DNA from 3 places in the Mesorhizobium sp. WSM4842 genome. Region 2 is predicted to be linked to each of the others. Evidence: predicted binding sites of a transcription regulator. Region 2 holds the regulator's gene; each other region holds the start of a gene.

Region 1 (10,585 bases), 700 kb from region 2:
CGGCGTCTGGCGCTCGGTGACGCTGTTCAACCCCGTCCTCTATCTGGTCAGCGGCTTTCGCTGGAGCTTCTACGGCAAGTCCGACGTCTCGATCGGCGTCAGCCTCGGCATGACCGTCGTTTTCCTGTTTATCTGCATAGCGATCGTCGCGTGGATCTTCAGGACCGGGTACCGGCTGCGGACCTGACCGAACGGCCTGCCCAGGCGACGCAGCGCCAGCATCCGAGCGATGTTCCCGACCCAAGGCGACCTAATCTGGTGACGACGCTTGAAAGCGGCCGTGCGATGGCGGCGCTTGATTTCCATATAATGTTATATATGATGTTATCAATGTGCTGGCGGGTCGATTATGGAAGACGTCATAAGGTCCCTTGGCTTCCTGTGCCTGGGCAGCAGGCTGAAGCGTATTGGCGAGCAATTGCAGGCGGATACGCAGCGCCTGCTCGACTGCCTCGATGTGCCGGTTCAGTCGAGCCAGTACCCGCTGCTGGCTGCGCTCGACAGGCTGGGCCCGCTGCCAGTCGGGGAACTGGCGAAATCCCTCGGGGTCGCGCAGCCAGGTGTAACGCGGAGCGTGTCGCTTCTGGCCGAATTGGGACTGGTCGAGGTCAGTCCATCGGATGATGACCAGCGGCGCAGGATTGTCTGCCTCACCCTGCACGGCCAGCGGCTGGTCGATGTTGCAAAGCACGACGTCTGGCCGCGCATCGAGAATGCCGTCGCGAATCTGTGCGCGGATCTTTCTGGGCCGCTTCTTGATCAGCTGGCCGCCATCGAGGACGGCCTCGCCGCGGCGCCTCTCGACCGTCGTGTAAGGAAGCCGGAAGGTGCCGCGCGATGAAATACCTGCTTGACCGTCCCGTGTGGAGCGCGCTTCGGACGCGACACCAAGCCTTCGCGCAAGGTGACGACCTCGCCATGCGGTATCGGCCCTCGATAGCTCCCTTCGCCGCCAGTGCCGCGGACGATGCGGAAAGCCTGCAGGCGCTCGGAAAACTTGTGTCCCCAGGCGAGAGTGCGATCCTGCTTCAGGTGGACGCCATTGCTCTGCCCGCGGAACTTTCGGCGACTTCGACCGCGCCCGGGGTTCAGATGATTGCCGAGCGGCCATTGCAGATGGTCTCCGACAAGCGCGTGCAACGTCTGACGCGAGACGATGCAGCTGAGATGCTCGCCTTGGCATTGGTCACCAAGCCTGGCCCATTCACGCTCGAAGCCTTGAGCCTCGGCGATTTTTGGGGTGTGAAGATCGAGGGCCGACTTGCGGCGATGGCCGGCGAACGCATGAAGCAACCCGGCTATACCGAACTTAGCGGGGTGTGCTCACATCCGGAATTTCGGGGCGGTGGCCTGGGCAAGCTGCTGTCGCTGTTCGTGGCAAACCAGATAGCGGCGCGCGGCGAAGTTCCCTATCTCCACGCCTATGCCAGCAACACCACGGCCATAGGATTATACGAGTCCATTGGCTTCAGGTTGAGAAGCATGATGAACGTGGCCGTGGTTCAGCGCGCCGAATGAGCCCATCAGGCGCATTCCCGCGCATCAGGAAAAGGAAGGATTTCGTATCGACGAAATCCTTCCTTGGCGCTGCTAGCACCTTGCGGCGATTCAGACCGCGATCTTGCCGCCGCCCTGCTTAGTGATGGCGACGACCGATGGCCGCACCGGCATGTCAGGCTTGAAGTCGGGCCAGCGGGTCGACAGGTCCTCATAGTAAGAGGGACGGCCAAAAGGCTCCCAGTCTTCGCCGCCATCGGCCGGATGCTGAACCGCGACGAAGGCGGTCTGGTCGTCGGGCGTGAATAGCGGACCGCACATTTCGGCGCCGATCGGCACGCGGAAGAACAGCTTCGAGGTCGCTCGCGCCTCGCCTTCGGTGTCGACCGCCCACAGGCCATCGGTGCGGCCGGTCGCCTTCGGGCCCTGTCCATCGGTCGAGACCCAGAGCCGGCCGGCCGAATCGATGGCGCAATTGTCCGGCATGCCGAACCAGCCATTGGCGGTGGTTGCGGTCGAGAAGGTGGCGCCGACTTCGGCCACCGAGGGATCGCCGCATTTCAGCAGCACTTCCCACTTGCCCTTGGCAGCAGTGAAATCGCCACCGTCCTCGACGATCTCGATGATGTGGCCGAAGGCGTTTTCGGCGCGCGGGTTGGCGGCATCGACCTGATCCGTCTTGCGCTTCGAATTGTTGGTCAGCATGACGTAGACTTTGCCGGTCGTCGGATTGGGCTGGATATCCTCGGGGCGATCCATCTTGGTGGCGCCGAGCAGGTCGGCGGCGCGGCGCGTCTCGATCAGCACGTCGGCCTGGCTGGCAAAGCCGTTCTCCGCCGTCAGCGGGCCCTGGCCGAAGACGATGGGCAGCCATTCGATCGACCGGTCCTCGGCGAATTTGGCGACGTAGAGCGAGCCGTCGTCGAGAAGATCCATGTTGGCGGCGCGGTCCTCGGCGTTGAACTTGCCGGCGGTGACGAATTTGTAGACATAGTCGAAGCGCTCGTCGTCGCCGAGATAAAAGACGACACGGCCATCCTTGGCGACGATTGATTCAGCGCCCTCATGCTTGAAGCGGCCCATCGCAGTGCGCTTCCTCGGCACCGAGGTCGGGTCGTTGACGTCGACCTCAACGATCCAGCCGAAGCGGTTGGGCTCGTTCGGCTCCTTGCCGATGTCGAAGCGGTCATAATGCGCCGCCCATTCATAGGCGCCTTCGGGAATGCCCAAGCGCTTGTAGTTGGCGGCTTCCGCGTGACCGGCCGGCAGTTCGCCCGAGAAATAGCCGTGGATGTTTTCCTCGGCCATGACGTAGGTGCCCCAGGGCGTGACACCGCCGGCACAATTGTTGGCGGTGCCGAAGACCTTCGTGCCGGTCGGATCGGCACTGGTCTTGACGCGGTCATGTCCGGCGACCGGGCCGGACAGTGCCATCTCGGTGTTGGAGGTGATGCGGCGATTGAGCTTGCCGTCGCGCACCACCTGCCATTTGCCCGACTCCTTGCGGATCTCGACGATGGTGCCGCCGTGTGCTGCCATCTCGACATCGACCTGTTCCTTGCTCAAGGGCGCTATTTCGAGCGCTTTTTTGCCGTCCTTCTCGCCGACTTTCACGATGCCCGGGAACATCAGATGCGGATTGGTGTATTCGTGGTTGACCACCAGCAGGCCATGCTCGGCCGAGCCGTCGATCGGGATATAGCCGACATAGTCGTTGTTGTAGCCAAACTGTCTTTCCTGGGCCTGCGCCGACTGTTTTGTCGGATCGAAGTCCGGCGAATCGGCGAACAGCGGATCGCCCCAACGCAGCAGCACGTCGGCGTCGTAGCCGGCGGCGACATGATGCTTGTCGTCGACGCCGGCCTCGACCTCGTTGAAGCTGAAGGCCGAGCCGCCGGCGGCGCGGGCATCGTCGGCGAGGATCAGCGCGAGCGGGCTGACGGTGACGGCGATGGCGGTTGCCGCGAGCGATCCCTGCAGGAAACCACGGCGCGAGAAACGCGCGGCGATGATCTCGCCCATCGTCTGGTTGTCAGTGGGATTGGCTCCTGGCCCATCGTTTTCCTCAAGCAGACTGGTGCGGAAATGGGCATTTGGGGAAAGATGTCCGGTCGAGCGATGTTCAGTCATGGGGGCTTGCCTCTGGCTTCTTTGGGATGGCTGGAGCGTGTTGCTTGACTGACCGCCTATCGCCAGCAGATCACAGTTTGATGACGTTGCCGGCCAATTCCAGCCCCGATTTCATGTCCATGATCAGCTCCGCTTGACCGCGACCCGAGCTTCGGAAACAACATCTGCGGCAGGCGCGGAAGATCGCATCGAGAGGGACAAAAAAGTGAGTTTCTGGGGACTGGGGCAGCTTGGCATTTCGACGGTGATCTTCCTGCTGGCGGCGACGGCGGCCAAGCAATGGGGAATGGCGCCGAGCCTCGGCAAGATCGTTTTGACCCTGGCGCTCTATTCGGCGGGCAATCTTATCATGCTGAGGCTGATCCGTGAATTCGGCATGTCGGTGTCGTTCAGCCTGTCGGCGGTGATCCAGCTGGTATCGGTGAACGTGGTGGCACTGGTGTTCTTCGGCGAGCGCGTCGATGCCTTGCAGGCGACCGGCATCGCGCTCGCCGTCGCAGCGGTGGCGCTGATCACGCTCGGGCCCTATCTGCAAAAACTGTAACCGCGCATGACCCCGAAAATCGGAATCGATTTCGCGGGGGATCATGCGCCAGTCAAAATGCTACAGCGTACTTTGCGCGTCTAAAAGGACGCTCGGCGCTGTAGGACGATCGGGCCGATGAAGAATACCGCAAGCAAGCTGCTCAACTGGATCGAATTCCCGGTGCTGCTGGCCGGACTGGTCATCGCCGGCGGACTGTGGGGATTCGAGGAGCTGATGGAGGTGGCGCGAGACACCACGCCGCACGCCTTCGACACGGAAATCCTGCTCGCCTTTCGTGAAGCGGGCCAGCCCGACAATCCGATCGGACCGCCATGGCTGGAAGGGGCGATGCGCGACATCACCAGCCTCGGCAGCGCCATCGTGCTCGGGCTGATCACGGCGGCGGTGATTGTCTATCTGCTGCTGATCCACAGGCCGGGACCAGCATTTCTCGTCTTCGTAGCGGTGGCGGGCGGACAGGTCCTGTCAAGCACGCTGAAACTCGGAATCGACCGGCCGCGCCCCGATCTGGTCTCGCATCTCGCCGACGTGGCGTCGCTTTCGTTTCCGAGCGGCCATGCGATGCTGTCGGCGGTGACATATTTGACGCTGGGCAGCATGGCGTCGCGCTTCCTGCCTGGGCGAACGACGAAGATTTACGTGCTGTCGCTGGCGGTGCTGACGGCACTGCTGGTCGGTATCAGCCGCGTCTATCTCGGCGTCCACTGGCCGTCCGACGTGCTGGCTGGCTGGTGCGCCGGCTTCGCCTGGGCGATGCTGTGCTGGCTGGCCGCATGGGCGTTACAGCGCTGGCGCGGGCAGACCGACGGCGCCTGAACCGGCTGGTCAGAACGACGCTGCGTCGGTCAGCGTGCGGTCAAATCAGCGTGTTGGCGAGCTCATGCCCGCAACCTGCCAGCTGGAAAACCGTCGACACTAAGACCGTCGACCACATCAAAAGCCCTGAAAACTCTCAACTGTTAATCCCTTTGAATTTCGATTGCTGAAAATTGAAGACCGCCGTGGCTATTTCCGCCAGACGACGCGAAACGCGCGAGCTCTGCAAGACCCAGGCGGTTTTGGTGTGTGCATGCGTGACATGTGCATCATGATGGTTGAACCATCATAACGATGGTATTACACATGGAAATGCAGACTCAGACGGGAGTTCTTAGCCGATGATCACTGCCGCGCAGATGCGCGCCGCAAGGGCGCTGGCCGGCATCGATCAGAAGATGCTCGCCGAGCGCGCCGGGGTTTCGCTTCCAACCATTCAGCGCATGGAAGCAAGCGACGGCGTGGTCAGGGGCGTGGTCGATACGCTGATGAAGGTCATCCAGGCTCTCGATGAGGCCGGCGTGGAACAGATCGGCGAGAACCAGGCCAGCGAGCGCGGCGGCAGGGGCGTGCGCCTCAAGCCGGTCGTGCCGCAGAAGCCGCCAGGCTGAGCCGATAAAAGTCGCGACGGCGACCGCCGACAGTCCTGCCGACGATCCCGCCGCCTCCTTGGTTTTTATGCGTGCCCCAAACCGCTGTGCGCGGGCGCAACTGAAAAAAGCCCCCCGGGAGAGGTCTAAACCTCCTCCTTATTTGTCAACGATCTCGGGACGGATACCGATGCAAGCACCGCGTCAGCCGGCGGCGCCGGGCGCGCTGGCATCTTCGCGCGGCGCAGCGGCCAGATCGTCACGCACTTTGCGCGCGAGTTTCCTTGTCGAGCGCCTGGGGCTGTCGCCGAACAGATCGGCTGCCGCGGCGAGACAGGTCTTTTTCAGGCTTTTCTCCGAGCGCTTCAACAGCTTGCTCAGAAGCCGCATTTCCTGAGGAGAGCCGAGCGGCCGGTCGTCGGCATCGAGAAGCGTACGCAGGACGAACATATCATGCAGTTCGCCCAGTCTTTCGCCGAGTTCGTCGACCGCCTTGCGCCGGGCCTTGATCGGCGTCGGCCACAGCCTTCCGAGCAGCGACAGATGCATGCCGTGGGTCTTGGCCGCCTTGCGCAGATCATGGAAATCATCGGCCTCACCGCGGGAGCCTGCCTTGTCCAGCGCCTTTCTGGCACGACGCAGAGTGATGCGCGCGCCTTCGGCAAGCACATCGGCGGCCTGTTCGGGCTGGTCGGGCAAGGCCAGCGTATCGATCCGGCTGATACCCTCCTCGCAAGCGGCAATCGCGGCAGCTATCGCTGCGCCGAGGCCGGCTCCACCATGCAATTGGTGCTGGCGCGCGACGAGCGTGTCGCGAACGGCATCGAGACCGCCGTCGGCGCTTTGCTCGGGAAAGCTTGCCGCCAGCCGATCGATGGTTTCAACCAGCGCGGTTGCCTCGCGCGGACCGGCAAGCAGGGCAGCCACCTGTCGGTAACACTGATTCTCGGTCCCGCAAAATGTTTCGTCTCCGGAACGGACCAGGCGCAGCAAGGCGCGCACGTTCTTCAGCCGCTTGCGGCATTTGTGCAGCGCCTGCTCCGGCCTGTCATGCGCCGCGTCCAGATGGACGAGCGCCTTGCCGATCTCCTCGGCGAGGATGCGCCTGACCTCGCCGGTTAACGGCAGGCGCGGATCGATGCGATAGCTCATGCGGCGATCTCCGGAACCCCCTCGATGGCGAGCGACGCGTTGTAGAACCTCTGCTCGCCGGTGACTTCGCGGCCGAGCCAATCTGGCAGCATTTCGTCCTGCACGTCCTCGGGCGTCTCAAGCTCGGCGACCACCAGACCGCTAAGCGTCCCGCCGAAGACATCGACTTCATAGAGATGGCCGCGATGCCTAACATGGTGGCGTGTCTTCTCGATGACACGTCCGATGGCGAAGGCCAGCATCTCTTCCGCCTCCGCCAGCGGGATCGGATACTCGAATTCGTCACGTTCGCGGGCCTTGCTGCCGAATTTGAGCGTCAGCTTTGCCAAGGCGCCGTCGCTGATGCGCACGCGGACCGAGCGGTCGGGTGCGGCGGCGAGATAGAACTGGCGAATGCGGATGTCCGCCTCGACCAGATCCCGCCACTGCGCGCCGGAGACCAGGAACTTGCGCTCGATTTCCTTGACCATGGCTTCGCACTAAAGCGCGTGCGGCTGGAGATGGCAAGATGGAGATAGGCGGGGTTGACTTTAATCATTCGATTGATTAAATACTTGATATGAGCAAGCCGACAAACGCCAAAATTCCGCGTCGCGAGGTATCGCCCGCCGACATGACGCGCGCAGCACTTGTCCAGGCGGCGCTGACGCTGTTCGGACGGCAGGGTTTCGACGGCACCTCGACGCGCGAGATCGCGGCTGAGGCCAAGGCCAATATCGGCTCGATCGCCTATCATTTCGGCGGCAAGGAAGGACTTCGCGCGGCAGCGGCCGACTATATCGTCGACACCATCCAGGCCATTGCCGGCCAGGCGATCGGCGATCTGCAGGCGCCAAACGACCCTGAAGCGGCGCGGGCACAACTCTTCACCGCATTGGAGCGGATGGTGACCTTCATCGTGGCCAGGCCGGAGGCCGGTGAAATCGTGCAGTTCGTCCTGCGCGAACTTTCGCATCCTACGGCGGCACTCGACCGCATCTATGACGGCGTGTTCGAGCCGACGCATCGTAGGCTCTGCCTGATCTGGGAGCAGGCAACTGGCGAGCCGGCCGAAAGCGAGGCTACCCGACTCACCGTGTTCACGCTGATCGGCCAGGTCGTCTATTTTCGCATCGGCCGCGAAGCGGTGATGCGCCGCATGGGCTGGCGAGGGATCGGCGATGCCGAGGCCACCAAGATTGCGGCGGCGGTGACGGATAATCTTGGGGCGATATTGGCCGCCCGGAAGGATCGTAGGTCATGAGTTTCCTCTGCTCTTTGCCGCTCGCCGCCCTGCTTTTCAGTGCCTGCGCACCGGCGCCGCCGCTCGCCGTCGGCTATGTCGAAGGCGACTATGTGCTGCTCGCGCCGATCGAGGTGGCGCAGGTAGAGACGATTTCGGTAAGGCGCGGCGACAGCGTCGCGCCGGGTACGCCTGTGGTGACGCTGGAAAGCGCCGACGCAAAAATAGCCGTCGCACAGGCCGAGGCGGCTCTTGCCCAGGCCCAGGCGCAACTTGCCGACCTGCAGGTCGGCAAACGGCCGGAAGAGATTGAGGTGCTCAAGGCGCAGGTTGACATGGCCAAGGCGCAGGCCGCCGACGCCAAACGCAGATACACCCGCGCCAGTGATCTGTTCAAACGCGGCACCGGCACCCAGGCCGATTTTGACACCGCCTCGGCGACGCTGGAGACAGCCAACGCGCAGCTCGGCCAGGCGGAAGCCAATCTCGCTGTCGGCGGCCTGCCGGCACGGCCCGAGACGATCAAGGCCGCCGACAATAAGGTCAGGCAGGCGCAATCGGCGCTGGAGCAAGCGCGCTGGCGGCTGTCGAAGCGTGTGCTTGCGGCGCCGTCGCCGGGCCGTGTCAACGACGTGATCCGCAATCCGGGCGATATCGCCGGTCCGACCGCGCCTGTCATTTCGATGCTGCCGGACGGCGCCGTGAAGCTCAGCGTCTATGTTCCGGAAAACGCGTTCTCGTCGATAAAGGTCGGAACGCTGCTTAACGTCCATTGCGACGGCTGCGGGCCTGACGTGAAGGCGCGCGTCAGCTACGTGTCGCCGGACCCGGAATTCACGCCGCCGGTGATCTACTCGCTTGAGACCCGGCAGAAGCTGGTCTATCTGGTCGAGGCGCGGCCGGAGGGCGATGCCGGCGCGCTGCAACCGGGGCAGATCGTCGATGTCGATCTGGCGGATATCGGCAAATGAACGCCATCGATGTCCATGGCCTGGTCAAGCGTTTTGGTGACAAGACCGTCGTCGACCATGTGACGATGACGGTGGCCGAGGGCGAGATCGTCGGCTTCCTCGGCCCGAACGGCTCGGGCAAGACGACGACCATCCGCATCATGTGCGGCCTGCTGACGCCGGACGAGGGCGAAGGCACGGTGCTCGGCTTCGACATCCGCACCGACAGTCTGAGGATCAAGCGCGAAGTCGGCTACATGACGCAGAAATTCTCGTTCTATGAGGATCTGACCATAGCCGAGAATCTCGAATTCGTGGCGCGGCTTTATGGGTTGAAGCCGCTTAACGAGCATGTCGGCAGGACACTGGAGGATCTTGGCCTCACCTCGCGCAAGGACCAGCTGGCCGGTACGCTGTCCGGTGGCTGGAAGCAGCGGCTGGCACTGGCCGCCTGCATCATGCATCAGCCGAAATTGCTGCTGCTCGACGAGCCGACGGCGGGGGTCGATCCGAAAGCCAGGCGTGAATTCTGGGACGAGATCCATCGCCTGGCCAGCGGCGGGCTGACCGTGCTGGTCTCCACCCACTACATGGACGAGGCCGAGCGCTGCCACCGCATCGGCTACATCTCGTACGGCAAGATGCTGGCCACCGGCACGGTCGACGAGGTGGTCAGGAATGCCGGGCTGACGACCTTTGTGGTGCAAGGCCCGCAGCTTGACCAGGTTGCTGCCGCACTCAGCGGCCGCCCCGGCGTCGACCAGGTGGCGCCGTTCGGCGCGACGCTGCATGTCGTCGGCTCCGACAAGAAAGCGCTTCAGGCAGCACTCGCCGACGTCGAGAAGGAGCACAGGGGCGTGACGGTGACGCCGGGCGAGACCAGCCTGGAGGATGTGTTCATCCAGTTCATGTCCGGTTCGAAGGACAATATGGGATGAAAAACCGGATAGACAGCGTCTTTTCCTTCGCCAGGCTCGGCGCGCTGCTGATCAAGGAGTTCATCCAGATGCGGCGCGACCGCATCACCTTCGCCATGATGCTGGGCGTGCCGCTGATGCAGCTGGTGCTGTTCGGCTATGCCATCAACAACGATCCGAAGAGCCTGCCGGCAGCCCTGGTGGCGATGAGCAGCGATCCTTACACGCGGGCCATGGTTTCGGCGCTGCAAACCACCGGCTATTACAGGTTCGACCGTGTCGTGCAAAGTGCCGCCGAGGCGGAATTCCTGATGGCGCGCGGCGATGTCGCCTTCGTTGTCACCATCCCCGCGGATTTTGCCCGGCGGGTCGAGCGCGGCGACCAGCCGCAGATCCTGATCGAGGCTGACGCGACAGACCCAGCCGTCGCCAGCGGCGCCATCTCGACGCTCGGCACTGTCGCCAACCAGGCGCTGCTCCGGGCACGCGGCATGCAGGAGACGGCCGCCGAAGCTGCCCGGGGCCAGCTCGAAGTGGTGGTGCACCGGCGCTACAATCCGGAAGGCATCTCGCAATACAACATCGTGCCCGGCCTGCTCGGCGTCATCCTGCAGATGACGATGGTAATGATGACCTCGATCGCGCTAACGCGCGAGACCGAGCGCGGCACGATGGAAAACCTTCTGGCGATGCCGTCCAGTCCACTCGAGATCATGCTGGGCAAGGTGCTGCCCTATCTGGTGGTCGGCGCGGTACAAGTGGTG
Region 2 (10,585 bases):
GGTCATGGGTATCATGATCATTCCCTTCGTTTCCTCGCTTTCCGATGATGTGATCAATGCCGTTCCGCAATCCCTGCGAGACGGTTCCGCCGGCCTCGGCGCGACCAAGTCGGAAACCATCCGCAAGGTGGTCCTTCCCGCTGCCCTTCCGGGCATCGTTTCGGCGATGCTGCTCGCCGTCAGCCGCGCAATTGGTGAAACAATGATCGTGGTCATGGCGGCGGGCCTGGCGGCAAACCTCACGGCCAACCCGCTCGAAGCGGTCACCACCGTGACGGTGCAGATCGTGACGCTGCTTGTAGGCGATCAGGAGTTCGACAGCGCCAAGACGCTTGCAGCCTTCGCACTCGGCCTGGTGCTGTTCAGCATCACGCTTACCCTCAACATCGTCGCTTTGCGCGTCGTCCAGAAATACCGAGAGCAATATGACTGATGCGATCGCGTCATTCGGCGCCGGCCGGCGGCCGGTCAGCGTTCATACCGACGATGCCGCGAAGGCGCGGCTGAAGGGTCGTTACCGCACTGAAACGTGGTTCAAATGGCTCGGCGCCGCAGCCGTCGCGTTGGCCGGCTTATTCCTTGTGCTGCTCCTGTCGACGATCGTCACGCAGGCGATCCCGGCGCTGCGGCAGAACTATCTGACGCTGCCGATCGATCTTTCGGCGGCCAAGGTCGACCCGGCGAAACTCGACGCCGCCAACTACGACGCCATCGCTCAGGAAGCGCTTACGGCAAAATTTCCTGATGTGACGAGCCGTCAGGACAAGCGCCTGCTGCGCGGACTGATTTCCACCGGCACAGGCGTCTTCCTGCGCAAAGATATTGCGGCTGATCCGGGGATGCTCGGAGGAACGGTGGACTATGCGGTTCCACTTGACGATTTTGCCGACCTTTATCTCAAGGGGTTGCTTGCCGACGTCGGTTCGGACGAAGCGATTTCGACAAGCGTCACCCCTTCGGAAACCAGCGGCGACATCGATCTGACCTTCGGCGACGACGCCATGCTGACGCTGGCGCGTGGCAATGGTGCGACCGAGGGCGAAAACGGTATGCTCACGCTGACGAGCGGCGCATCGTCGCTGCTGGTCGCGTTCAATGGCGGTACGGTCAAGCTGACCGCGCTGTCGCCTGGGGCCAACGGGACGGCGGTCGCAAAGGGCACGGTGATCGAGGCGCTGGACAGCACGGCGCCCGCAGCGAGCGGCCAGGCATTCCTGCGCGTCATCGACACGCCGGAAGCATCGCGAAAGATTTCCGACAAGATGATCGTCTGGCTCGACACGCTGAAGAGCGCCGGCCTGATCGAAAGCCGGTTCAACTCGATCTTCTTCTTCACCGGCGCAAGCCGCGAGCCGGAACTGGCCGGTGTCTGGGGCGCGGTCGTCGGATCGTTCCTGACCATGATCGTCACGCTCGCCATCGCCTTTCCCATAGGCGTTTCGGCGGCGATCTATCTTGAGGAATTTGCGCCCAAGAACCGGCTGACGACGACCATCGAAGTGAATATCAACAATCTGGCGGCGGTGCCTTCGATCGTCTTCGGCCTGCTTGGACTTGCCGTATTCCTGAACTTCTTCGGCCTGCCGCGCTCAGCCCCGGTGGTCGGCGGCATGGTGCTGGCGCTGATGACCCTGCCGATCATCATTATCGCCTCACGCGCTTCGCTGCGCGCCGTGCCGCCGTCGATCCGCGAGGCGGCGCTTGGCATCGGAGCGTCCAAGGTCCAGACCGTATTCCATCACGTCCTGCCGCTGGCGATGCCGGGTATCATGACCGGCACCATCCTCGGAATGGCGCATGCGCTGGGTGAAACCGCGCCGCTGCTGATGATCGGCATGGTCGCCTTCATCGTCGACATTCCCGGCGGCTTCACCGATCCCGCGACGATCCTGCCGGTGCAGATATTCATGTGGGCGGATTTCCCGGAAGCCGGGTTCCAGCAGAAGACTTCGGCGGCGATTTTGATTTTGCTGCTTTTTTTGGTCATCATGAATGCCATCGCGGTGATACTGCGCAGGCGCTTCGAGCGGCGCTGGTAAGGAGTAGAGGATATGAACATCATGACGGAAGCCGGCGTCGAACAGAAACTGAGCAGCGGAACCATCGCCCCTTCGATCAAGATGAAGGGCGACAAGGTCTCTGTTCATTACGGCGAGAAGCGAGCTCTGTTCGACGTGGATCTCGATGTCCGCGAGAACCAGGTGACGGCGTTGATCGGCCCATCGGGCTGTGGCAAGTCGACCTTCCTGCGGTGCCTGAACCGAATGAACGACACCATCGATATCGCGCGGGTGAGCGGCAAGATCACGCTCGACGGCGAGGATGTCTACGACCCGAAGATCGATGTCGTCGAGCTGCGAGCCCGCGTCGGCATGGTATTCCAGAAGCCGAACCCGTTTCCGAAGTCGATCTATGAAAACGTCGCCTACGGTCCGCGCATTCACGGCCTGGCCAGGAGCAAGGCCGAGTTGGACGGCATCGTTGAATCGAGCCTGAAGAAGGCCGGCCTGTTCAACGAGGTCAAGGATCGCCTGCTCGAGTCGGGTACCGGTCTCTCCGGCGGACAGCAGCAGCGCCTGTGCATCGCGCGCGCCATCGCCGTATCGCCGGAAGTGATCCTGATGGACGAGCCCTGTTCGGCGCTCGATCCGATCGCCACCGCCCGCGTCGAGGAACTGATTGACGAACTGCGCCAGAACTACACGATCGTCATCGTCACCCATTCGATGCAGCAGGCAGCGCGCGTGTCGCAACGCACGGCGATGTTCCATCTCGGCTATCTGGTCGAGGAGGGCGCGACCGACAAGATGTTCACCAACCCCGACGACAAGCGCACCCAGGACTACATCACCGGCCGGTTCGGCTGAGCGGTCCGGCGGCGAATTTCGAACACGAGGACAGTATCATGGGTGAACACACCGTCGCATCTTTCGACGAGGAACTGGAGCACATCGACAGGCTGATCCGCGATATGGACGAGCTCGCCGCCGCGATGGTCGCAGCCTCGATCCGCGCGTTGCTTGCATCAGACAATGCGATGGCGCAGCGCGTCGTCTCGGACGACGCCATCATGGATGCGCGGCAGCGCGAACTCGACGATAGTGCGATCACGCTGATCGCCAAGCGGCAGCCGATGGCGCAAGATCTGCGCGCCGTGGTTGGCGCAATCCGCATGGCCGGCGATCTCGAGCGCATCGGCGACCTGGCCAAGAACATAGCCAAGCGGGTCAGCGCAGTCGGGCAGAGCGCCACGCCGCGTAATCTCTCGCACGGTATCGACGCGATGGCGGATCTCGTTCTTGTGCAGCTCCGCGGCGTGGTCGAGCACTATGTGTCGCGCAATGCCGGCGCGTTGAAAGAACTGCGCGCCGACGACCAGAAGATCGACGTGAAATACACGGCGGTTTTTCGCGAACTCCTGACCTACATGATGGAGGATCCGCGCAACATCACCGCCTGCACGCATCTTCTGTTCTGCGCCAAGAATCTCGAGCGTATCGGCGATCACGTCACCAACATCGCCGAAAACGCCTACTATGTCGTGACCGGGCAGCAATTGCCGGCGGATCGCCCGAAGCTCGACGAAACGACGATGTCGGCGCCGGCGACATGACGGGGGTGACCGGTCGATGATCGCGCCACGCATCATGGTGGTGGAGGACGAAGAGCCGCTGGGCGTCCTCCTCCGCTACAATCTGGAATCCGAAGGCTATCAGGTCGAGGTGGTGACGCGCGGCGACGAGGCCGAAATCCGGCTGCAGGAAAACGTGCCCGATCTTCTGGTGCTCGACTGGATGGTGCCGGCGGTTTCCGGCATCGAGCTTTGCCGACGCCTTCGGATGCGCCCCGAAACCGAGCGGCTGCCGATCATCATGCTGACCGCACGCGGCGAGGAGAGCGACCGGGTGCGCGGCCTCTCGACAGGGGCCGACGACTACCTGGTCAAGCCGTTCTCGACACCGGAATTCATGGCCAGGATCAAGGCGCTGCTGCGCCGCGCCAAGCCCGAAGTGCTGTCCAGCGTGCTGAAGGTCGGCGACATCATGCTCGATCGCGAATCGCACAGGGTCTATCGCAAGAAGAGCGAGATCCGGCTCGGGCCGACCGAATTCCGGCTGCTCGAATTCATGATGCGGCACCCAGGTCGGGTCTTCTCGCGCAGCCAGTTGCTCGATAATGTCTGGGGCGAGACGATCTACATCGACGAGCGCACGGTGGACGTCCATGTCGGCCGGTTGCGCAAGGCGGTCAACAATGGTCGCATGCCCGATGTCATCCGCACCATCCGCGGTGCGGGCTATGCGATCAGGGAAGACTAGCTGATATTCAGGTGATGCCGGCCTGCGACCGGCGATTTCCTGCGCTTCCGGTACGTACCCAAAAGTACGCTCCGTTCCGGTTCTCGGAACTCGCCCAGTCTGGTCGCTTCGCGCCCGTCTTCGACTCCGGCGCGGCCTGACCTGAATCTCAACACAACCCCAAGTCGCATTCCGCCTTTGTTCCTTGCCTTCGGACTCACGCCACGTCCTTCCTGATCGTGCCGGACTTCCCTTGCGCGCCCGGCGCGAAAATCTCCTGGTCGACGAAGCTCAGCGCTCGCAAGGCGCAGCCTTCGCGGATCAGCGGCAGCTCGTTCGTCTCGGTGTCGAAGGAAATCGAACCCGAATGCTGGCCGCCGGCGGTCTGGGCGATGGCCTCGCGCAGGGCCGGCTCGATCAGGTCGAAGGCGGCAGCGCTGGCGCCGACCATGGCGACCGGCGCCGGATCGATCAGCGCGAACAGGCTGCCAAGCCCGAAGCCGAGCGCTTCGCCGGCCTTGCGGTAGGCTTCGCGCTCCGGTCCGTCCGTCTGGCGCGCCCGGGCCGCCAGTGCCCGCATCTCGGCGTCGCTGACATCGGCGACCGGCTCTGCGTTCTCGCTCAATTGCCTTGCGTTGCGCCAGATGGCGTAGTTGCCGGCATAGGCCTCGACGCAGCCGCGCCGCCCGCAGCGGCAAAGCGCGCCGCCCGGCCGATGAATCATGTGGCCGAATTCGCCGCCCGAGGAATGGGTGCCGGTGAACAGTTCGCCCTTCAGCACCAGCCCCATACCGATGCCGTGCGAGAGCAGGATGGCGATGAAATCGTCGCGGTAGCGATCCGGGTCACGCCAGCGCAGCGCCACGGCCATCATGTTGCAGTCGTTCTCCATGATGGCCGGGATGCCGAACTCGCGTTCCAGAATGTCGGCGAAGGCGATGTTCGTCTGCGGCGTGATCGGCGACCACAACATGGCGCGCGCATGCGAATCGGTGATGCCCTGGATCGCCAGCGCGATGCGGGCGACGCTTTGGACGTCGAGGTTGGGGTCTTCGATCCGGCGCCGCACGATGGCGACACATTCGTCGATCAGCTCGTCGCGCGACATGGTCAGCGTGTCCAGCCGGCGCTGTTCCTCGGCGACCACCTGTCCGGCATAATCGATGACAGCGACCGACAGGAAATTCAGCGACAACACGACCGCCAATACCGCAGCGGCTTCCGGATTGAGGCTGAGGCCGACCTGCGGTCGGCCGCGTTTCATCGAAACGGTCTCGCTCGCCTTGCTCTCGGTCAGGATGCCTTGCTGGATCAGGTCGGAAGAGATCGCCGATATGGTCGAATGGCTGAGGCCGGTGGTTGCGGCGATCTCGGTCCGCGACGGCTGGCCGGCCCGGCGTACCGCAGAAATCACCATCGCCCGGTTGCGCCGGCGCAAATCGTCATGACGGATTCCAACCGACATTCTTTTGCTTCCTCCCTATTGCCGCGGCCGCTCATGAACCGGAAGCCGTCGGTAATGTCCGACAAATACTGGCAGAAGCAGAAGGGCCTGTCATTGTTTATTCCGAGCCTCGAAAAAAAGCCGGCAGGCCAACAAAATCCATCAGAATTGGTGTTGACAGTGCTTCGGCGTTGGACCAGTATTTTTTCGAGGCTCGAAAAAATAGGAGCCTTTGTGCCGGCCTTCGGGCCAGTTGGTCGCGCCGTACGCGGCGCAGGGAGGAAAATCATGAAGAGATTCACAGCCGCCATTCTGGCGGGGGTCGCCATGTCGCTGACGCTCGCGTCGGTCGCACAGGCCAAGGACAAGGTCATTGGCGTTTCGTGGTCGAACTTCCAGGAAGAGCGTTGGAAGACCGACGAAGCCGCCATGAAGTCGGCGATCGAGGCCGCCGGCGACAAGTATATTTCCGCCGATGCACAGTCCAATCCCGGCAAGCAGCTGACCGATGTCGAGAGCCTGATCTCGCAGGGCGCCAACGCGCTGATCATCCTTGCGCAGGATGCCTCGGCCATCGGGCCGGCGGTGCAGAAGGCGCTGGACGAAGGCATTCCGGTCGTCGGCTATGACCGGCTGATCGAGAACAAGGACGTGTTCTATCTGACCTTCGACAACCAGGAAGTCGGCCGCATGCAGGCCCGCGAAGTGTTCAAGGTGGCGCCGGAAGGCAATTACGTCTTCATCAAGGGCTCGGGCGCCGATCCGAATGCCGATTTTCTGTTCGCCGGATCCATGGAAGTGCTCAAGGACGCGATCGACAGCGGCAAGATCAAGAATGTCGGCGAGGCCTATACGGACGGCTGGCTTCCCGCCAACGCTCAGAAGAACATGGAACAGTTCCTGACCGCCAACGACAACAAGGTCGATGCCGTGGTTGCTGCCAATGACGGCACCGCTGGTGGCGTCGTCGCGGCGCTGACGGCGCAAGGCTTGGCCGGATCCGTCCCGGTGTCGGGCCAGGACGGCGACCATGCCGCGCTGAACCGTATCGCGCTCGGCACGCAGACCGTATCAGTATGGAAAGACGCGCGCGAGCTCGGCAAGAACGCTGCCGAGATCGCCTCGCAGCTGGCCGACGGCAAGCAGATGACAGACATTGCGGGCGTCAAGGACTTCACCACGCCGGGCGGCAATGTCGTCAAGTCGCTGTTCCTGACGCCGATTGCCATCACCAAGGACAATCTCAACGTCGTCATCGACGCGGGCTGGATCAAGAAGGAAGAGGTCTGCGCCGGCGTGGCAGCGGGCACCGTCCCGGTCTGCAACTGATCCGGCCTTCGCAAGAAGCCTGAAACGCCGCGGCTTCACGCCGCGGCGTTTTTTCAAAAAGAATTGTTTTTCCGCTTCTCGCGGCTAACTTCTAAGCTGCTTCCGGCATCCGCGGCAGACGGCAACCCGGTGGGAGGACATCATGGCCGACACGACTTCCAACACGCCGGCCGCCGACACAGCTGCCGATCGGGCGCGTGAATCCGAGCTCAGCCCCGTCGGCCGCTTCCTCAAGGCAACCGAACTCGACATACGCATGCTCGGCATGATCGGCGCGCTGCTGGTCATCTGGGTTGGAATCCACATCCTGTCGGGCGGGCTTTTCCTCACGCCGCGCAATCTCTGGAACCTGTCGGTGCAGACCTCCTCGGTCGCGATCATGGCGACCGGCATGGTGCTGGTCATCGTGATGCGCAACATCGATCTTTCGGTCGGCTCCGTCGAAGGTGTGATCGGCATGGTGATGGGCGTCGCGCAGGCCGAATTCCTCATCCGGGTCATGGGCTTCCAGCTTGGAAATCCCTGGATATGGATCATCGCACTGGCTGCCGGCGTAGCGCTCGGCCTCATGATCGGCGCGCTCCAGGGCTTCATCATCGCCTATCTCGAGGTTCCGGCCTTCATCGTGACGCTGGGCGGCCTGCTGATCTGGCGCGGCATCGCGTGGCTGATGACGAGCGGGCGCACCGTCGCGCCGCTCGACGCCACATTCCAGCTCATGGGTGGCGGGCCGCGTGGCTCGATCGGGGCAACTGCAAGCTGGATCGTCGGCATTCTCGCCTGTGTGGCCGTCGCCTTGATGCTGCTCAACGGCCGGTCGCAGCGCAAGCGGTTCAAATTCCCGCTGCGCCCGGTTTGGGCGGAGAGCTTGCTTGGTGTTGTCGCCTGCGCCGCCATCCTTGGCGCCGTCTGGATCGCCAATTCCTACCCCTGGCCGATCGGCATCGTTCGCCAGTACGCTCAGCGGACCGGCATCACTGTTCCCGAAGGCGGCCTGTTCATCGCCCATGGCATCGCCATACCGGTGCTGATCGCGGTCGCAGTCGGCATCGTCATGACCTTCATCACCAGGCGCACCCGTTTCGGCCGCTATGTCTTCGCCATTGGCGGCAATCCGGAAGCGGCCGAACTCGCCGGCATCAACACGCGCTGGGTGACCATGAAGGTGTTCATGATCATGGGCGTGCTGGCCGCGATCAGCGCGGCGATTGCGTCGGCCCGCCTCAATGCGTCGACCAATGCGCTGGGTACGCTGGACGAGCTCTTGGTCATCGCGGCTGCGGTCATTGGCGGTACGTCGCTGGCCGGCGGCTCCGGCACGGTGCTCGGCGCGATGCTGGGCGCACTTCTGATGCAGTCGCTGCAGTCCGGCATGGTGTTGCTCGGCATCGATTCACCGCTTCAGAGCGTCGTTGTCGGCGCCGTGCTGGTCGTCGCCGTCTGGCTCGACACCGTCTACCGCAAGCGGGTCTGAGCATGATCCCGAGCCGAAGCGCCGCGTCAGCGAAAATTGGACGCCGGTTTCGACAAGACCATGCTCAAGCAGAAACTATGGGGAGGAACGATCATGGCTGACACAACTGCGCCCACGCCACTGATCGATATGCGCAACATTTCGATTGCCTTTGGCGGCATTCGTGCTGTCGACGATGCGTCGATCGACCTTTTCCCCGGCGAGGTCGTGGCGCTGCTTGGCCACAACGGCGCCGGCAAGTCGACGCTGATCAAGATCCTGTCCGGCGCCTACAAGCGCGATTCGGGCCAGATCTTCGTCAATGGCGAAGAGGCTTCGATCTCCAATCCGCGCGACGCCAAGAAATACGGCATCGAGACGATCTACCAGACGCTGGCGCTCGCCGACAATGTCGACGCCGCCGCCAATCTCTTCCTCGGACGCGAGCTGATGACCGGCTGGGGCACGCTCGACGACGGCGCCATGGAGGCCGAGGCGCGCAAGGTGATGGGCAGGCTCAATCCCCGCTTCCAGCGCTTCAAGGAACCGGTGGTCAAGCTTTCGGGCGGCCAGCGGCAGTCGGTGGCAATCGCGCGCGCCATCCTGTTCAACGCCCGCATCCTGATCATGGATGAGCCGACGGCGGCATTGGGGCCGCAGGAAACGGCACAGGTCGGCGAACTGGTCATGCAGCTCAAGGCCGACGGCATCGGCATCTTCCTGATCAGCCACGACATCCACGATGTGTTCGAGCTTGCCGACCGCGTCTGCGTGATGAAGAATGGTCGGGTCGTCGGCACGGCGCACACCAGCGACGTGACCCAGGACGAGGTGCTCGGCATGATCATTTTGGGCAAGTGCCCGCCCGGTGCAATTCCGGGCCCAGGTGCACTGAAGATCGCCGCCTGAAGCGTCAAATACCTGTCATGTGATATGCCAGTCGTCATGATGGTTTGGCCGCGCCATTGTGTTGCCACGGGGACTTGCCCATAAGATGGGGAACCATGGGCCGCAGCAGCAACTTGAAGAAGTTCTTCCCGATCGTCGCTTTCATCGCCGTCGCGCTGATCAGCCTGACGATGGCGGGATTCGCCTATTTCGCCACGCAGGAAGCGGCGCGCATCAAGTTCGAGGCGACGGCGGACGATGCGCTCAACCGGATCGATAGCCGCATCGACCTGCATCTGTCGCTGCTGCGATCGACCCATGCGCTGTTCGAGGCGCGCAATGGTGGCATTTCGCGGGGTGAGTTCAAGGCGTTCTTCGAAGCGCTTGGTATCAACGACAATTTTACCGGCCTGCGCGGTATCGGCTTTCTCCGGCTGGTGAGAGCCGGCGACGAGGCAGCCGTCGAGCGTGCCATCCTGCACGACTATGGCGCCAGCGATGCGATCTATCCGGCTACGACAACGCTGCCATGGCGTACGCCCATCACGCTATTCGAGCCGCTGGATCCTTCCAATCAGTCCAGCATCGGCTACGACATGTTCACCGAACCGGTGCGGCGCGAGGCGATCGAAAGGGCGATGGCCGACAACCAGCAGCACGCGAGCGGGCGCGTGCAGCTAGGCCAGGAAACAGGTGCTGCGCAGACCTTCACCGGCTTCCTGGTCTTCGTGCGGCTCAACGTCGAAACCGCCCAGGACGGCATCGATGCGTCCAGATCCTCGACAGCAGGCTTTCTTTATGCGGCCTTCCGCGCCCGCGATCTGTTCCAGACCGCGCTGAGCCGAACGCCGCTGCTGCCGGTGAACATCGAAATCTATGACGGCAAGGTGGATGCCGACCATCTTTTGTTCCAGTCGGAAACGCCGCCGGCGTCGAGCTTCGGCGACAGGCTGCTGGTTTCTCGTGAGATCACCATCGCCGGACGTCCATGGACCGTCCTGTTCAGACCGACAAGCGCATTCTCGCAACCCTCCTCGCGCGCCATTCCGGTGATGCTCGGCCTGTTCGGGCTGCTGCTTGCGGGAACCATCGCGCTGGTGGCCCGCTATCAGGAGCGGGCCTATGACGCGGTCTCGCTGCTTCATGAAACGACGGAAAAAAGCCTGCTCGAAA
Region 3 (10,585 bases), 210 kb from region 2:
TGGTCGCCGGTTTTGAGGGTTGCGAGGCAGAAGCGTTCGATGGAGGCGAGAATGTCGGTAGCAGACTTTGTCCATCTGAAGGGCTTCGGATCGGCGTTGACAGCATTGATGTAGGTTTCGATGGCGGCTTCAAGTTCTCCGGTTGAGCGGTGAACGCCGCGCCTGATCTGCTTGTCGGTGAGGTCGGCGAAGAAGCGCTCGACCTGATTGATCCAGGACGCGCTGGTGGGTGTTAGATGGACGTGCCAGCGGGGTCGCTTGGCGAACCAGTTGCGGATGGGTTGCGTCTTGTGCGTGGCGTAGTTGTCCATGACCAAATGGATGTCGAGATCCTCAGGAACCGCCGCTTCGATCTCGTCGAGGAAGCGGCGGAACTCCGTAGAGCGGTGGCGCGGATAGCATTTGCCGATGATGCGTCCGGTGGCGATATCGAGCGCTGCGAACAGCGACGTCACGCCGTGGCGCTTGTAATCATGGCTGCGCCGCTCGATCTGGCCGGGCCGCATCGGCAGCACCGGTTGGGTGCGATCGAGCGCCTGGATTTGGCTCTTCTCGTCCACGCACAGGACCAGCGCGTGTTCGGGCGGTGCCATGTAGAGGCCGACGATGTCGCGCACCTTCTCGACAAACAAAGGATCGCTCGACAACTTGAAGCTTTCTGCGCGGTGCGGCTGAAGGCCGAAGGCTTTCCATATCCGATGGATCGTCGATGGCGCATGGTCGACCGCGCGCGCCATCGAGCGCAGACTCCAATGCGTGGCTTCGCGCGGTGTCGCCTCCAGCGTCAGGCGGATCGTCTCGGCAATCGCATCATCGCCGATCTCTCGTGGCCGACCCGGCCGCGGCTCATCGTAGAGGCCATCCAGCCGATCTTGGGCAAAGCGGCGTCGCCACTTGCCGACCGTGTTCTCAACCGCCCCGACGCGCTGCGCGATCACTTTGTTCTCAAGCCTCTCGGCCGCCAACAACACGATCTCTGCCCGCTGTGCCAGACCTTGCGCCGTTCGCCGCCGGCGCGACAGACCTTCAAGCTCCTTGCGTTCCTCGGCGCTCAAGTCGATGGTTGCAGCAACTCGTCCCATGCATCGCATCTCCAATCGAATCAACGCAATAATCGCACGAATTACGCGATCATGACACTAGAATTCATCAATTAGCTCGTGCGGCTTTTGAACCCGAAATTCGCTCGCCGCGCTGCTCCAACGTGATGCGAATTTCGGATTCGCCGCACGAGCATCACGCCTTGGCAATGTGCTTTTTCCAGTATCGGATCTGCTTCCTCACTTCCGACGGCGCGGTGCCGCCGAAGCTCGTGCGGCTCTTCACCGAGTTCTGCACGGCAAGCACGGAAAACACGTCCGCCGTGATCCCGGGGTGAATGGACTGCAAGTCTTCCAGCGGCAGCCTGTCGAGCCCGATCTTCTTCTCTTCGGCCAGCGCCACCGCGCGGCCGGTGACATGATGCGCCTCGCGGAACGGCAGGCCGAGGGTGCGCGCCAGCCAGTCGGCGAGATCGGTCGCGGTCGCATAGCCTGACCCGGCGGCCTTCTTCATGGCGGCAGCGTTCACCGTCATGTCGCGCACCATGCCGGTCATCGCCGCCAGTATCAGGTCAAGCGTCTCGGCGGCGTCGAACACGGATTCCTTGTCCTCCTGCATGTCCTTGCCATAGGTCAGCGGCATGCCCTTCATCACCGTTAGCAGACCGACCAGATGGCCAGTGACGCGGCCGGTCTTGCCGCGCACCAGTTCGGCGGCGTCGGGGTTCTTTTTCTGCGGCATGATCGAGGAGCCGGTAGAGAATGAGTCCGACAGCCTGACGAAGCCGAATTGCGGCGTCGACCAGATGATGATCTCTTCGGCCAGCCGCGACAGATGCGTCGCGCAGATCGCCGCCAGCCCCAAAAACTCGAGCGCGAAATCGCGGTCCGAAACGCTGTCCAGGGAATTGCGCATCGGCTCGCGGAAGCCGAGCGCCTTGGCCGTCTTGTGCCGGTCGATCGGAAAGCTGGTGCCGGCAAGGGCGGCCGCACCGAGCGGGCTTTCGTCCATCCGTTCGATGGCGTCGCGGACACGCGACAGGTCGCGCGAAAACATCTCGACATAGGCCATGCAGTGGTGGCCGAAGGTCACCGGCTGCGCCGCTTGCATATGGGTGAAGCCAGGCATCACAGTTGCCGCATGCTCCTCGGCCCGTTCCAGGAACGCCGTGATCAGGCCCTTCAGCGCCTCGGCGACGCGAAAGCATTCGTCCTTGACCCACAGTCTGAGATCGACCGCCACCTGATCGTTGCGCGAACGGGCAGTGTGCAGGCGGCCGGCGGCCGGCCCGATCAGTTCCGCAAGGCGAGCCTCGACATTCATGTGGATGTCTTCCAGCCTGGTCGAGAACTCGAACGTGCCGGCTTCGATCTCTGCCAGGATCGTGTTCAGCCCGTGAGCGATTTTTTCTTGATCGGCCGCCGAAATAATGCCCGTTTGCGCCAGCATCTCGCTATGGGCGATCGAGCCTCTGATATCCTGCGCGTAGAGTTTGCGGTCGAACGAGATCGACGCGTTGATGGCTTCCATGATCGCGGCCGGACCCGAGGCAAAACGTCCGCCCCACATCTGGTTGCTGGCCTTCTTGTCGCTCATCGCTATAACCCGTGCTCCGGAGCAGTTTTTAAAAATGGCAGACGGCAATCGATTTTTTCCGGCCCCGCGCCTCATCCTCGCCGCTTTGGTGGCGGGCGTGCTGGCCGGCGCGGTCGCGGTATATGTCAGCGAGAGCGGTTCTGGCAACAACGCGCCCGCTCAAGTCGCCGTTGACGACAGCAAGGACGATGTCGCCTGCGCCGCCAAGGCTGACCGCGCCAAGACGGTCGCTGCGGCTGCCACCGGCCAGGTTGCGGCACTCTTGCCGGCCGATCCGCCGCAATCGCTGAAAAGCCTTGCCTTCAACGACCCTGGCGGCAAGCCGATGACGCTCGCCGACCATGCCGGCAAGACGGTGCTGCTCAATCTGTGGGCGACATGGTGCGCGCCGTGCCGCGCCGAAATGCCGGCGCTCGACGCGCTGCAGAAAGAAATGGGCAGCGACGCCTTCGAGGTCGTCGCGGTCAATGTCGATGCCGGCGACGACACCAAGCCGAAGAAGTTCCTCGAGGAAACCGGCGTCGAGGCGCTCGGCTATTACCGTGATTCGACGATGGCGCTGTTCAACGATCTCAAGACGCGCGGCCTGGCGCTCGGCCTGCCGGTCACCATGCTGATCGACGGCGAAGGCTGCCTGATCGCTCACATGAACGGCCCTGCCGAGTGGTCGAGCCCCGATGCCAAGCGGCTGGTCGAGACGGCGCTCGGCAAGTCGGACTAATGCATGTCGCGCACAAGCATGCCCTAGGGCCTGACCCAGGGCCTGACCCGAGGGTGCGCAGCGGTTTTGCGATAACGACATGCATCAAAACAAGAACCTAAAGCGCGTCGCATCCATTCAAACGCGACGCGCTTTAGGCGCCGACGATTGCCGGTCCCCATCGCCCTTGTTCGAACAGTAAGCCGGCTTGGCAATTCCTTTCCATCGACTCCATTCGGAAGCGTGCACCACTTTAAGTGGAGATCGAGTTCATCGATCCGCAACAAATCCGTTGTCCAATTGTCACGAGCGGCACATATTGCCTTTGCGAGAGTGCCCTTTCGCCAATGACAAAACGGGAGATGAAACATGAAGTTCTTCGGCTTCGCGGCCGGTGTTGCCGCCACCTTGACCCTGCTTTCCACTACCTCCGCCTTCGCCGTCACGCAGATCAGCTGGTGGCACGCCATGACCGGCGCCAACGCCGAGGTCGTTGCCAAGATCTCCAAGGATTTCAACGCCAGCCAGAGCGACTATGAGCTGGTTCCGGTGTTCAAGGGCACCTATCCCGAGACGCTGAATGCCGGCATCGCTGCTTTCCGCGCCGGACAGGCGCCAGATATCCTCCAGGTGTTCGATGTCGGCACCGGCGTGATGATGGCGGCCGAGGGTGCGATCAAGCCGGTGGCCGAGGTGATGACCGGTGCCGGGATGACCTTCGACAAGAGCCAGTACCTGCCCGGCATCGTCGGATATTATTCGAAGCCGGACGGCACCATGCTGTCCTTCCCCTACAACTCCTCGTCGCCGATCCTCTACTACAACAAGGACATCTTCCAGAAGGCGGGCCTCGACGTGAACAACCCGCCCAAGACCTGGAACGAGGTGTGGGAAGCTGCCAAGAAGATCAAGGCGAGCGGCGCCGCCTCATGCGGCTATACCTCGACCTGGCTGACCTGGATCCATCTGGAGAACTTCGCGGCATGGAATGACGTGTCGTGGGCCACCCAGCAGAACGGTCTGGCCGGCGGTGATGTCGAACTCAAGATCAACGCGCCGATTTTCGTCAACCACTTCCAGGCGCTCGCAGACCTCGCCAAGGACGGCACCTTCAAATATGGCGGGCGCACGTCCGAAGCCAAGCAGATCTTCCTTGCCGGCGAATGCGGCATCTTCACCGAATCCTCGGGCGGCCTCGGCGACATCGTCAAGTCCGGCATGAACTATGGCATCGGCCAGCTTCCCTACGATACCGACGCCAAGGGCGCACCGCAGAACACCACGCCGGGCGGTGCCAGCCTGTGGGTGTTCGGCAACAAGTCGGACGAGCAATATAAGGGCGTCGCGGCCTTCTTCGCCTACCTGTCCAAGACCGATGTGCAGGAATACCTGCACCAGAAGTCGGGATACCTGCCAGTCACGCTCGCCGCCTACGAGGCGACCAAGAAATCGGGCTTCTATGACAAGAACCCCGGCCGCGAGACACCCATCCTGCAGATGACGGGCAAGGCGCCGACCGACAACTCGAAGGGCGTGCGCCTGCCGAATCTGCCGCAGGTGCGCGATATCCAGAACGAGGAGTTGGAGAAGATGCTGGCCGGCCAGCAAACCGCTCAGCAGGCGCTTGACAACGCGGTCACGCGCGGCAACGCCGCGATCAAGGAAGCGCTAGAGAACTAACGAGATTATCTCGGTTGGTCGATTGGAATATCGCCCACGCGAGCTGGCGTGGGCGACCCCTGGATAGCGAGGGAAATCAGCCTGTCTCCACGCATCGTCTTTCCCAACAAGATCCTGCCCTACCTGCTGGTGGCGCCACAACTCGCCATAACACTGGTTTTCTTCTACTGGCCGGCCGGTCAGGCGCTTCACCAGTCGATGCTCAGGCAAGACCCGTTCGGGCTGAGGACCAAGTTCATCTGGTTCGCCAATTTCCGCAAGGTGCTGGCCGATCCGGCCTACCTCAACTCGATCAAGGTCACGGTGGTGTTTTCGCTTGCGACGGCGATCGTTGCCATGGGTGTGGCCCTCTTGCTTGCGGTCATGGCCGAGAAGGCAGTGCGCGGCAAAGGCCTCTACCGCACACTGTTGATATGGCCTTATGCCGTGGCGCCGGCGATTGCCGGCATGCTGTGGCTTTTTCTGTTCAATCCTTCGATCGGCTCGTTGGCCTATTTGCTGAGAAGCCTCGGCATCGCCTGGGATCCGCTGCTCAACGGCACCCACGCCATGATCCTGCTGGTGTCGGCGGCTGCCTGGAAGCAGATCAGCTACAATTTCCTGTTCTTCGTCGCCGGCCTGCAGGCGGTGCCGAAAACGCTGATCGAGGCGGCGGCGATGGACGGTGCCGGCGAGACCAAGCGCTTCTGGACCATCGTCTTCCCGCTGCTTGCGCCGACGACCTTTTTCCTGCTGGTCGTCAACACCGTCTATGCCCTGTTCGACACTTTCGGCATCGTCCATGCCGTCACCGGCGGCGGGCCAGGCAAGACGACCGAGACGCTGGTCTACAAGGTCTACAATGACGGCTTCGTCAATCTGATCCTGGGTGACTCGGCGGCGCAGTCGGTCATCCTGATGGCCATCGTCATTGCGCTTACCGCCATCCAGTTCCGCTACGTAGAACGCAAAGTCCACTACGGTTGAGGGCAGCGATGATCGGCCAATCCCCGCTCCGCACATTCATCGCCCATGCCGTGCTCATCCTTGGCGTATTGATCGTGGCTTTTCCGATCTACTACACCTTCGTTGCCTCGACACACACGCTGCAAACCATCCTTAGGCCGCCGCTGCCGCTCTTGCCCGGCGGCCAGCTGTGGAACAATTACAGCGAGGCGCTGTTCGGCGGCATTGGCCGCATCGGCGGTGTCAGCGTCGGCAGACTGCTCCTCAACACCACGATCATGGCGCTCGGCGTTGCGGTGGGAAAGATCTTCATCTCGATCCTGTCGGCCTACGCGATCGTGTTCTTCCGCTTTCCCCTGCGCATGACCTTCTTCTGGCTGATCTTCATCACCTTGATGCTTCCCGTGGAGGTGCGCATCCTGCCGACCTACAAGGTGATGGTCGATCTCGGCATGATCGACACCTATGCCGGCCTGATCATCCCGCTGATCGCCTCGGCCACCGCGACGCTACTGTTCCGCCAGTTCTTCATGACCATACCGGGCGAATTGGTCGAGGCGGCGCGTGTCGACGGTGCCGGGCCATGGCGCTTTTTCTTCGATATCCTCTTGCCACTGTCGCGCACCAACATCGCGGCGCTGTTCGTGATCCTCTTCATCTACGGCTGGACGCAGTATCTCTGGCCGCTGCTCGTCACCAACAGCAACGATATGAACACCATCGTCATCGCGCTGAGAAAGATGGTTTCCTTCGCCGATGCCGACACCGAATGGCACCTGGTCATGGTCACGGCGATGCTGGCCATCGTGCCGCCGATCCTGGTGGTTGTGCTGATGCAACGCTGGTTCGTGCGCGGCCTGGTCGAATCCGAAAAGTGAGAAGCCGATGGCGACCGTTGATCTGAAGGACGTGAAGAAGGTCTATCCCAGCGGCGTCGAAGCCGTGAAGGGCGTCTCCATCGCCATTCCCGACAAGGAGCTTTGCGTGCTGGTCGGTCCATCCGGCTGCGGCAAGTCCACCCTGCTGAGGATGATCGCCGGGTTGGAGACTATTTCTGCCGGTACAGTCGCCATCGACGGCAAGGTGGTCAACGCCATTGGCCCGACCGAGCGCGACATCGCCATGGTGTTCCAGAACTATGCGCTCTACCCGCATATGAAGGTCTACGACAACATGGCCTATGGCCTGCGCAATCGCGGCACGCCGAAGGACGAGATCGACAGCAGGGTGCGCTCGACCGCCAAGGTGCTGGAGCTCTCGGCGCTGCTCGACCGGCGCCCGCGCGAGCTTTCCGGCGGGCAGCGCCAGCGTGTCGCCATGGGCCGCGCCATCGTGCGCAATCCGAAAGTCTTCCTGTTCGACGAGCCGTTGAGCAATCTCGACGCCAAATTGCGCGGTCAGATGCGGGTCGAGATCAAGAATTTGCAGCGCAAGCTTGGCGTCACCTCGGTCTATGTGACCCACGATCAGCTCGAGGCGATGACGCTGGCCGACATCCTTGTTGTCATGAACGCCGGACTGGTCGAGCAAACGGGCGCGCCGCTCGACATCTACGAAAAGCCGGCTTCGATCTTCGTCGCTTCCTTCATCGGCGCGCCGCCGATGAACCTTCTGGCGCTGACCGGAAGTTCCTCAGGCCCGATGCTGGCCGACGGCACGGCGATCGGCTTCGCGGCCCCCGAAACACCAGCCGTGACACTGGGTTTTCGCCCTGAAGACGCCGACGTCACCTTCAATGCGGAGGCGCTGCCCGGTGCGCTCGTGCTGCCGGCGACAGTCGAGGCAGTCGAACCGGTCGGTGCCGAAAGCTTTCTTCACTGCGCCGCAGTTGGTAGCCGTATCGTCGTGCGCGTCTCAGGGCGCGCCGCCGCAAAGCCTGGCGACCAGTTGCGTGTCGTCGCCAGGGCCGAAAAGCTGCATTGGTTCGATCAGGCCGGAAAACGGGTCGATTGAAGCCAGCCTGCCGTCCTGGCCAGCGAACCGCGAGCGGCGCAAGACCGTTCAGGCAAACACATGCGCCTTGCCCGACACCGTCAGCCGGACGATTTCGCCAACCACCGGTGTGTCCATGCCCGGCTTGCGCAGGATCAATGGCGTGTTGCCGATCGCGGCTGCGTCCGGCGGATCGGGACTGTTCAAGAGCCGCACCGCGATGGTGCACATCGAACCGGCGAATTCGGATTCCGTCACTTCGCCGAACAGCATGTCCGGCGTGCCCGACATGCCTTCGCGCGATGTCCGTTTCAACAGCACCTGTTCCGGCCGCAGCATGATGCGGACGACATCGCGCCGTTCGGTGCTGTCGACGGCGATGCGGCCGAGCGGCGAGCTGGCGAAACCGTCCGCGATCTTGGCCGGCAGGATGATGGCATCGCCGAGGAATTCGGCGACCATCCTGTCCTTCGGCTTGAGATAGAGCTCGCGCGGCGTGCCGACCTGCGAAAATACCCCGTCACGCATCACCGCGACCTGGCTGGCAAAGGACAGCGCCTCGGCCTGGTCGTGGGTGACCAGGATCGTGGTGATGCCGGCGGTCTCCAGAAGCTCGGCCACCGCCTTGCGCATAGAGGCGCGCAGACCGGTGTCGAGCGCCGAGAACGGTTCGTCGAGCAGCATCAGCCGCGGCTTCATGGCCATGGCGCGGGCCAGCGCCACACGCTGCTGCTGGCCGCCGGAGAGCTCGTGCGGCCGTCGTTTCAGGATCGCCTTGTCGAGCCCGACGATATAGGCGAGTTCGACGATGCGCTCGGTGCGCTTGTCCTCGTGATGTCGCATGCCGAAGCCGATATTGGCGGCGATGCTCAGATGCGGGAACAGGGCGCCGTCCTGCGCCACCACGCCGATGCCCCGCCGATATGCGGGCACGGCGGCGCCGCCATTGGCCAGCACCTCGCCGTCGAGCACGATGCGGCCCTGGTCCGGCGCCTCAAAGCCGGCGATCAGCCGCAGCAAGGTCGTCTTGCCGCAGCCGGACGGCCCGACGATTGCGGTGCGGCTGCCGCTGTCCACGCTGAGATCGACACCGGCCAGTGCAGCCACCGGGCCGTAGTGCTTGTGCACATCGGTGAGTTCGAGGAAGCTCATCGTCCGGCCATCCGCTTCGACTGGACATAGAGCAGCCAGGTCAGGGGCAGCGACATCGCCACCATGATCAGGGCGTAAGGTGCGGCGGACGCATAGTCGATCTCGCCGCTGTGCGCCCAGAACGCCATCGCCAGCGTCCGGGTGCCGTTGGGCGCCAGCATCTGCGTGGCGGTCAATTCGTTCATGATGCCGAGCGCCACCAGCGCCATGCCTGCCGCGGCACCCGGCGCCGACAGGCGGATCGTCGTCGACCACAGCGCCTTGAGCGGTGACCGGCCGAGACTGGCGGCGGCGCGTTCGAGCTCGACCGGCGCCTGCGCGATCGACGCCCGCAGGCTGATCAGGGCCCGCGGCAGGAACATCAGCGCATAGGCAACAAGGATCGTGAACAGGGTCTGGTAGAGCGGTAGAGCGATGCGCACGGTGATGGTGACCAGCGCCAGCGCCACGACGACGCCGGGCAGCGAGCCGACGATGTAGTTGCAGCCCTCCAGAAGCCGCTGCAGCGGCCCCGGCGCGCGGATCGAGATCCAGGCCATCGGCATGGCGGCGATGGTGGCGAGCAGGGCACCGGCGAGCGCCAGGAACAGGGTCTGGCCGAGCGCCAGGCCGATCTCATCGAGGCGCCAGACATCGGCACCGCCGGCCACAAGCCAGCGGCTGATGGTGACGAACGGCACGCCCAGCGCCAGCAGGGTGATGACGACCGGCAGAGCCAAGCACGGGATCGTGGCGCGGCCGAGCCTTGTGCGTTGCTGCTGCCGCGCAGCGCCCGAGCCGACGCGGGCATAGCGCTCCTCGCCGCGCACCAGCACTTCGATCCCGAGCAGCACGAAACAGCATGTCACCAGCACCGCAGCCAGCATGTTGGCGGCGGGGCCGTTGAAGGTCGATTGGAACTGGTCGACGATCGCCGTTGTGAAGGTATCGAAGCGGATGAACACGTAGAGGCCGTATTCGGCCAGGAGATGCAGGCCGACCAGCAGCGAGCCGCCGCAGATGGCGAGCCTGAGCTGCGGCAGCACCACGCGCCGGAACACGCGCCACGGCCCAAGGCCGACGGCTGCTGCGGCGTCTTCGAGGGCAGGATCGAGCCGGCGCAAAGCTGCCGCCACCGGCAGATAGAGGAGCGGGAAATAGGCGACGACGGAAACCAGAACGCCGGCCCACAGGCCGTGCAGTCCCGGCACCAGGGTGATCCAGGCATAGCTGTGGACGAAGGCAGGAATGGCGAGCGGCGCCACCGACAGCCAGGCCCACAGGCGGGCACCGGGAAGACTGCTGCGTTCGGTCAGCCAGGCCAGCGCCACCGAGAGCACGATGCAGATCGGTACGGCCAGCACCACCAAAAGCAGGGTGTTGGCCAGCAGCTCGCCGACGCGCGGCCGGAACACCAGTGCCGATACGGTTTCCCAGCCGGTCTGCACGGCAATCCAGATGATGAAGGCGAGCGGCAGCAGGGAGAAAAGTGAGACCAGGATGGCGGCGAGCGAAATCCAGGATATCGGCCGCCGGCGCGTCCATTGCCCAGCCGCCACG

The links. The regulator PhoB, encoded in region 2, activates phosphate uptake and scavenging genes when phosphate is short. The targets are predictions, from matches to a motif close to TGTCATNNANCTGTCAT.
Region 1: the regulator PhoB is predicted to act here: its motif matches at 3,697-3,713, upstream of AC0NIE_RS04135 (PhoX family protein).
Region 3: the regulator PhoB is predicted to act here: its motif matches at 3,628-3,644, upstream of ugpB (sn-glycerol-3-phosphate ABC transporter substrate-binding protein UgpB).

What each region holds. Positions count from the first base shown of each region.
Region 1 covers NZ_CM148372.1:888,154-898,738, forward strand. The annotation lists gene AC0NIE_RS04120 (ABC transporter permease) at 1-187, shown strand, start outside; gene AC0NIE_RS04125 (MarR family winged helix-turn-helix transcriptional regulator) at 350-841, shown strand; gene AC0NIE_RS04130 (GNAT family N-acetyltransferase) at 838-1,518, shown strand; gene AC0NIE_RS04135 (PhoX family protein) at 1,609-3,627, opposite strand; gene AC0NIE_RS04140 (hypothetical protein) at 3,833-4,171, shown strand; gene AC0NIE_RS04145 (phosphatase PAP2 family protein) at 4,289-4,990, shown strand; gene AC0NIE_RS04150 (helix-turn-helix domain-containing protein) at 5,332-5,601, shown strand; gene AC0NIE_RS04155 (CHAD domain-containing protein) at 5,785-6,732, opposite strand; gene AC0NIE_RS04160 (CYTH domain-containing protein) at 6,729-7,202, opposite strand; gene AC0NIE_RS04165 (CerR family C-terminal domain-containing protein) at 7,292-7,975, shown strand; gene AC0NIE_RS04170 (HlyD family secretion protein) at 7,972-8,925, shown strand; gene AC0NIE_RS04175 (ABC transporter ATP-binding protein) at 8,922-9,842, shown strand; gene AC0NIE_RS04180 (ABC transporter permease) at 9,851-10,585, shown strand, end outside.
Region 2 covers NZ_CM148372.1:1,588,343-1,598,927, forward strand. The annotation lists gene pstC (phosphate ABC transporter permease subunit PstC) at 1-433, shown strand, start outside; gene pstA (phosphate ABC transporter permease PstA) at 426-2,039, shown strand; gene pstB (phosphate ABC transporter ATP-binding protein PstB) at 2,052-2,867, shown strand; gene phoU (phosphate signaling complex protein PhoU) at 2,906-3,613, shown strand; gene phoB (phosphate regulon transcriptional regulator PhoB) at 3,630-4,319, shown strand; gene AC0NIE_RS07620 (ROK family protein) at 4,516-5,763, opposite strand; gene xylF (D-xylose ABC transporter substrate-binding protein) at 6,031-7,071, shown strand; gene AC0NIE_RS07630 (sugar ABC transporter permease) at 7,214-8,545, shown strand; gene AC0NIE_RS07635 (ATP-binding cassette domain-containing protein) at 8,639-9,433, shown strand; gene AC0NIE_RS07640 (CHASE domain-containing protein) at 9,547-10,585, shown strand, end outside.
Region 3 covers NZ_CM148372.1:1,794,222-1,804,806, forward strand. The annotation lists gene AC0NIE_RS08610 (IS630 family transposase) at 1-1,091, opposite strand, end outside; gene argH (argininosuccinate lyase) at 1,237-2,637, opposite strand; gene tlpA (thiol:disulfide interchange protein TlpA) at 2,672-3,358, shown strand; gene ugpB (sn-glycerol-3-phosphate ABC transporter substrate-binding protein UgpB) at 3,707-5,017, shown strand; gene ugpA (sn-glycerol-3-phosphate ABC transporter permease UgpA) at 5,099-5,983, shown strand; gene ugpE (sn-glycerol-3-phosphate ABC transporter permease UgpE) at 5,992-6,840, shown strand; gene AC0NIE_RS08640 (sn-glycerol-3-phosphate import ATP-binding protein UgpC) at 6,848-7,915, shown strand; gene AC0NIE_RS08645 (ABC transporter ATP-binding protein) at 7,964-9,046, opposite strand; gene AC0NIE_RS08650 (ABC transporter permease) at 9,043-10,585, opposite strand, start outside.